Regions from separate parts of the Streptomyces sp. NPDC046909 genome, predicted to be linked through region 3. Evidence: riboswitches for the same ligand, from Rfam matches in the RefSeq annotation. Region 3 holds a riboswitch; each other region holds the start of a gene.
What was found. A riboswitch is a leader RNA that binds a small molecule or an ion and turns the genes downstream of it on or off. The one in region 3 is predicted to bind cobalamin.

Region 1 (2,252 bases), on a different contig from region 3:
ATGTCCAACGTCCTGGTCACGGTGACGTCTTCGGAGACGGCGTCGGCGACCTCGTACTTCACGACGTACCGGGTCGACGGCTACGGCGGCGGCATCGTGCCGCCCGGCGCGCCGGTCCAGGTCGGGCACTACGAGGACACGTTCCGGCGTACGGGGGACGGGAGTTGGCTGCTGGCGTCGCGTGCGCTGCATCTGCCGTTCGGGGGACCGACGCCTCAGGCGTCAGCGGTGAGCGCGTAGTCGAGGCTGCCACGACGGCCTTCACTTCGGCCTTCACGACGGCCAGTACGACCTGATCAACTCCTCCGCCTCACCGAGCAGTTCGACCTCCCGGCGGCTCATCGTCGGGTTGACGGCCCGCCGTCGCCGCGCCTCCGCCAGCCCCTCCCCGGTCGCCCCCGAGGGATCCGCGAGCAGCGCGGCCAGCATCGAGCCCGCCGCCTCCGCGAAGGGTTCGTCGCCCACGGCGACCTGGGCGAGGATCACCGCCGACATGCCCCAGTCGAGGCCGGGGTCGCCCTCCTCGGCGTTGGCCCAGTCGATGACGTAGGGCCCGTCGGGGGTGAGGATGACGTTGTCCGGATGCAGGTCCAGATGCACGATCCGCCCGGGGATGGCGTGCAACCGCCGCAGCAGCCCGGCCAGTTCCTCCCCCGCCTCCCGAGGCCCGATCCGCCCGGCGGCGAACGCGCCCAGCATCGTCGGCCCGTACAGCCGCTCCATGACGAGGTCGGTCCGCGAGCAGTCCTCGACCCGCACCCGGGGCACGGGGTAGCCATGCCCCCGCACCCGCTCCATCACGGCCGCCTCGGCGAGCGCGTCGCCGTACGGGTGCCGGGCGCGCCGCAGCACCCACGCCGCGTCGATCTCGTACACGTCGGAGGCCCGCCCCGAGCCGATCCGTCTCCCCGTCGCGATCCCCATGCCGGTGAACCTACCCGGCGCACAGCCGCCTCTCAGGGGGCTTGTTACGTGCCGGTAGAGTGGCCGGGTCGTCATCACACCCGTACGGGGGGAAGCCGGTGCAAATCCGGCGCTGACCCGCAACCGTGAGCCGCCCCACTCCCCGGGACGGCGAGCCGGATCGCCCCGCACGGTTCTAGTGACCGGCTCACGTGCATCGGCAACGGCCGCTGCACGGCACCGTCGAGGCATACGGAGCCGAGCCGCCGGGGTGTCCCGTGCTGCCCGGCTCCCCTTCAGGGAGAGGCACCCGCCGATCATGAACGTCCGCCGCAGCGCCGCGGTCCTGGCCGCCACCGCAGTGATCGGGGCGGCCGCACCGGCCGTGGCCGCGAGTCCTTCTCCCTCACCGTCGGTGGCGATACCCGAGGGGTTGTACGGGGCGGGGGATCCGACGTACGACGGGGTGTGGCGGCAGTCGTTGACGCTGCTGGCGCTGAACCGGCAGGGCGTGATCCCCGCCCAGAAGGCCGAGGACTGGCTGGCCGGGCAGCAGTGCGCGAGCGGCGCCTTCCCGGCGTTCCGCGCGGACACCACCAAGCCCTGCGACGCCAAGGTGATGGTCGACACCAACAGCACGGCCGCGGCCGTCCAGGCGCTCGCCACGGTCACCAGCCAGCATGAGGACGCGGTACGCAAGGGGCTCGCCTGGCTGAAGTCGGTGCAGAACGAGGACGGCGGCTGGGGCTACACGGCGGGCGGGGCGACCGACGCGAACTCCACGTCCGTCGTCATCGACGCGATCCTCGCCGCGAGCATGACAGGCACCGGGTCGATGAAGTCGTTCGAGAAGGACGGCAAGACCCCCTCCGACGCCCTGCTGAAGCTCGCCCTGCCCTGCACCGGCGACGGCGGCGCGTTCGCCTACCAGCCCGACAAGAAGGGCAAGCTCGTCGCCAACGCGGACGCCACGGCGGCGGCCGTGCTCAGCGGCCTGGGCGGGCAGCCTCAGATCTTCCTCCTCGGCGGTGAGCAGGCCTCCAAGTCCTGCGAGAAGCCCCGGGACTTCGAGCGGGCCGTCCACAACGGCGCCTCGTACCTCGCCGGGACCATGGCCAAGGACAAGTACCTTAAGTCCGCGCTCCCCGGCGCCGAGGACCAGCCGGACTACGGCAACACGGCCGACGCCGTGGTCGCCCTCTCCGCCGCCGATTTCAACGACGAGGCCGCCGCGTCCGTTCACTGGCTGGAGACCCACGCCCTGAAGTGGGCCGCGCAGAGCGGCCCGGCCGCGTACGCCCAGCTGATCTTCGCCGCCCGGGCCGGCGGCGTGGACCCGCGCGAGTTCG
Region 2 (2,252 bases), on a different contig from region 3:
GCTGTCCGAGCAGAACCGGCTGGACGAGAACGCCATCCGCGTCCAGCTGGAATGGTGCCGGACGGTGTGCCTGGAGTGCGCCCACGCCTTCGACGGCCGCCCCGGCGCCGAGGAGGGCGCGAAGGCCTGCCGCGACTGCGCCCAGGCCTGCACGGACTTCATGGCGACGCTGCGCTGAGCGCAGAACTGAGCGGCGTACGGCGTACTGAGCGGCGCACTGAGCGCTGAACTGAGCCCGGCGGAGGGGCCGATCGCCCTGAACCAGCCCTCGACACCGCGCCGAGCCCACCTCAGCCCAGCGCACGCCCCAGGCGTACGTTCCAGCGCCCCAGTCGGCCGCTGAGCTCGACGACCGTCAGTGGCGGGACGTCCGTGCGCCAGAACGCCGACTCCGGTGCGCCGAGGGCCCGTACGACCACCGCGCGCGCGAGTTCGGGCTCGGCCACGGCGATGACGCGCCCCGCGCCGTCGGCGACCGTGTCCAGCCACCGTCCGACTCGGTCGCACACCGCGCGCACCGACTCGCCGTCGTGCGGCGCCGACTCGGGGTCCGCGAGCCAACGGGCCAGTGACTCCGGCTCCTTGGCGCTCACGTCGGCCAAGGTCGAACCGCGCCAGCGCCCGGCGTCCAGGGCCGCCAGCGGTGCCGCGTCCTCGGCGCGCAGCCCGAGCGCGGCGGCCGTCTCCCGGCAGCGCACGGTGGGGGAGCAGACGACCAGGTCAGCTGCCGGGAGGGTGCCCGCGGCGGCCTCGGCGAGGCGGCGCCCGGAGGCGTCGAGAGAGCAGCCGTCGTCGAACCTGGCCTCCCGCAGCGCCTCCGTGATCGCGGGTGAGATCAACATCACTCGGCTGGTCATACGTCCCTTCCCCCGCTCAACAACCCCTCCAAGATCGGCATTTGACGGGCCGAACAGCCCTCCGGGAGCGCCCGGGGTGCTCCCATGCGCTCTTGGCCGCACCTCTCCCACGCGGTACCTTCTCGTGGATATCGACGACGGTTCGGTGGAAGCCGGTGGGATTCCGGCACGGTCGCGCCACTGTATGCCGGGAACGCCCTTCGGGTGCGGGCCGGGTGAGTCAGACCCGCCCCGTCGTCCTGTGCACCACCGAAACGGGACGCGAGTTCCCCCAGGAGGCTCCTGCCATGGCGCAGACCGTCGCCCAGCCGACCACCAGCTCCACCGCCGTACCCGCAAAGCTGCCGATCGGCGCCATCGCCCCCTGGGCGGTCTTCTTCGGCGTGCTGATGCTGGTCCTGCTCTACTTCGTCGGCGCCGAACAGGGCGCCACCTCCCTCATCTCCGGTGAGGGGGTCCACGAGTGGGTGCACGACGCCCGCCACCTGCTCGGCTTCCCCTGCCACTGACAGCGACGAGGAAGCACTTCCGCTCATGAACTCCGCAACTGTCAGAAACCTGTTGGTCCGCGGCATGCTCGCGGGCCTCGCCGCGGGTCTGGCCGCGCTCGTGGTCGCGTACTTCCTGGGTGAACCGAAGGTCGATCAGGCGATCGCCTTCGAGGAGTCCCACGCCCACGAGCACGGCGGCGAGGAACTCGTCAGCCGCACCCTGCAGTCCACCGCCGGCCTGTCCACCGGCGTCCTCGTCTACGGGGTCGCCTTCGGCGGTATCGCGGCGCTCGCGTACTGCTTCGCGCTCGGCCGGATCGGCCGCTTCGGGCCGCGCGCGAGCGCGCTGCTCCTGGCGGCCGCCGGACTGGGCTCCGTCTACGTCGTCCCGTTCCTGAAGTACCCGGCCAACCCGCCGGCCGTGGGCGACCCCGACACCCTCAACCAGCGCACCGCGCTGTTCTTCCTGATGATCGTGCTCAGCGTGCTGCTCACGGTCGGCGCGGTCATCCTGGGCAAGCGCCTCGCGCCCCGCCTGGGCAACTGGAACGCCACCCTCGCGGCGGGCGCGTTCTTCGTCCTCGTCGTCGGTCTGGCGTACGCCTTCCTGCCGTCGTTCAACGAGGTGCCGGAGCACTTCCCGGCCGCGCTGCTGTGGCAGTACCGGCTCGCCGCCCTCGCCGTCCAGGTGACCCTGTGGACCTCCTTCGGGCTGCTCTTCGGGCTGCTGGCGGAGCGGCTGCTGGTCCCCAGGGCGGCCAAGGAGACGGCGGGCGCGGCGCGGCCGACTCCCGTCGCCCACTGAGCGGTTCGCGCGTCACCTCACCACGAAAGGGCCCCTGGTACGCCAGGGGCCCTTTCGCGTGCCCTCGCCCGGTCTCTTCGTACGCCCTCACCATTCCCA
Region 3 (2,252 bases):
GCCCGCTCCTCTACCGTGCTGCCGGGCCCCTCCGGCCGGTTCCAGACCGCCCCCGCGACCCCGCACCACCACGGCGTGTGTTCCGGCCGCGGGGCGCCCCGGCGCAGCGCGGCGGGGAGGAAGCCCGCGAAGACGTACGACCATCCCAGGCGCTCGGCGTCGGTGACGTACCCCGTGTCGGCGACGAACTCCGCGAACCGTTCATTGGTCACCGCGCACGCGTCGATCCGGAACGGCTCGACCCGCACTGTCCGCACCGGCCCCTCCCCGTCGGCCGGAAAGCCCTCCGTGTCCTCCGCGCCCATCAGGAACTCGCCGCCGGGCAGCGCCACCATGCCGTCGTCCGCCGCCCGGCGGGGCGTCGGCGGAGGGAGGATCCGGTGCCGCTCGGGGGCCTGGCCGCCGCCCGACGGCATGCAGCAGGGGGAGGGGGAGTCGTGCATTCCGCGAGGTTAGGCGAGGTTCCTGTGCGGGCGGTCAGCAGAGCCGGAGGGCAACCGAGCCGGAGGTTCAGCCGAGCCGGGGGATCTCGATCGCGGGGCAGAAGTCCATGACCATGTCGAGACCGGCCGCGCGGGTGCGGTCGTACGCCGCCTCGTCGATGACGCCCAGCTGGAACCAGACCGCCTTCGCGCCCTTGGCGACCGCCTCGTCGGCGACCGGACCGGCCAGGTCGCTGTTGACGAAGACGTCCACGACGTCCACGTCGAAGGGGATGTCCGCGAGGGAGGCGTAGCCCTGCTCGCCGTGCACCGTCTCCGCCTTCGGGTGCACGGGCACGATGCGCTTGCCATACCGCCGCAGGACGTCCGCGACGCCGTACGCCGCGCGCCGCTGGTTCGACGACAGGCCCACGATCGCCCAGGTGTCGCCGCTCTCGGTGAGGATCTTGCGGATCGTCGCTGGGTCGCCGTACACGCTCGGCCTCCTCGGGTCCGTGCAAAGGGTGTCGTGCTCGGCAACAGCGGGCGAGGGGCTGGGATTCCCGGTGTCGGCACCTCGACATCCAGGCCACGTCGCTCGACGACCTCAGTGGGAGGTCGGCTGGAATCCCCTGACGGGCTGTTCGAGGTGGGCGCGTGCCGTCGTGATAGCTTGCCGGGGCCAGTCGAACCCATGGACGTGGGTCAGGGAATCCGGTGGGAATCCGGAGCTGACGCGCAGCGGTGAGGGTGACGGGCGGGGCATCGGCCACTGGATCGCCGTACGGCGTCCGGGAAGGCGCTCCGATCCGGTGGAACCCGAGTCCGAAGACCTGCTGGCGGCCCCCGCGGCCGACCCGCGGCGGGGGAGCACCGTACGACCGGGCTCCGCGTTCGAGCCCTCGACGACTGAGGACCGACTCCCGTGCCCCACGCGCGTTCCGCCGCCCTGCTCATGGCGGGAACCCTGCTGCTGACCGCCTGCTCCGACACCGCCCCGACCGATGCCAAGGCCGCCGTCACCCTGGACAACTGCGGCCGCACCGTCCGCGTCGACTCCCCACCGAAGCGGGCCGTCTCGCTCAACCAGGGCACCACCGAGATCATGCTCTCCCTCGGCCTCGCCGACCGCATGGCGGGTACGGCGACCTGGACCGACCCCGTGATGAAGGGGCTGGAGAAGGCGAACGCGAAGGTACCGCGGATCGCCGACAACGCCCCCTCCTACGAGCGGGTCCTGGAGGCCGAACCCGACTTCGTCGCCGCCTCGTTCGTCTCCACCCTGGGCAAGGGTGGTGTGGCCACCCGGGAGCAGTTCGAGAAGCTCGGTGTGCCTACATATGTCTCTCCGTCCGACTGTGCCGGCAAGGACAACTCCGGGGACGGCGACGGGTCGCGGAGCGAGGCGCTCGGTATCGACGCCGTCTACGGCGAAGTCCGGGACCTGGCCGAGGTGTTCGGGGTGGAGGAGCGGGGCGAGAAGCTGGTCGCCTCGCTCAAACGGCGCATGGCGAAGGCCACTTCGGGTCTCGACGCCTCCGACGTCACCCTCCTGTACTGGTTCGCCAACTCCGACTCGCCCTACATGGCGGGCTGTTGCGGAGCGCCCGGCATCATCACCCGGGCCCTCGGCGCGCAGAACGTCTTCGACGACACGCACGAGGAGTGGCCGCAGATCAACTGGGAGACCGTCGCCGACCGCGACCCCGACGTCCTCGTCATCGGCGACCTGACCCGCAAGTCCCAGACCGCCGAGTCCGCCGCCAAGAAGATCGCCTTCCTGGAGTCCGACCCGGTCACCAGGAACATGGACGCCGTCAGGCACAAGCG

Region 1: linked by a shared signal. The riboswitch ahead of ABZ928_RS50695 (prenyltransferase/squalene oxidase repeat-containing protein) and the one ahead of ABZ928_RS29895 (ABC transporter substrate-binding protein) in region 3 are both predicted to bind cobalamin.
Region 2: linked by a shared signal. The riboswitch ahead of ABZ928_RS22730 (CbtB-domain containing protein) and the one ahead of ABZ928_RS29895 (ABC transporter substrate-binding protein) in region 3 are both predicted to bind cobalamin.

Annotation. Positions count from the first base shown of each region.
Region 1 covers NZ_JBEYXC010000029.1:64,778-67,029, forward strand. Annotated here, with positions in the region: gene ABZ928_RS50685 (nuclear transport factor 2 family protein) at 1-240, shown strand, start outside; gene ABZ928_RS50690 (phosphotransferase) at 274-924, opposite strand; cobalamin riboswitch at 972-1,108, shown strand; gene ABZ928_RS50695 (prenyltransferase/squalene oxidase repeat-containing protein) at 1,223-2,252, shown strand, end outside.
Region 2 covers NZ_JBEYXC010000006.1:433,523-435,774, forward strand. Annotated here, with positions in the region: gene ABZ928_RS22720 (ferredoxin) at 1-178, shown strand, start outside; gene ABZ928_RS22725 (histidine phosphatase family protein) at 291-857, opposite strand; cobalamin riboswitch at 953-1,106, shown strand; gene ABZ928_RS22730 (CbtB-domain containing protein) at 1,145-1,366, shown strand; gene ABZ928_RS22735 (CbtA family protein) at 1,392-2,153, shown strand.
Region 3 covers NZ_JBEYXC010000009.1:362,527-364,778, reverse strand. Annotated here, with positions in the region: gene ABZ928_RS29905 (formylglycine-generating enzyme family protein) at 1-443, opposite strand, end outside; gene ABZ928_RS29900 (CoA-binding protein) at 511-918, opposite strand; cobalamin riboswitch at 1,089-1,278, shown strand; gene ABZ928_RS29895 (ABC transporter substrate-binding protein) at 1,378-2,252, shown strand, end outside.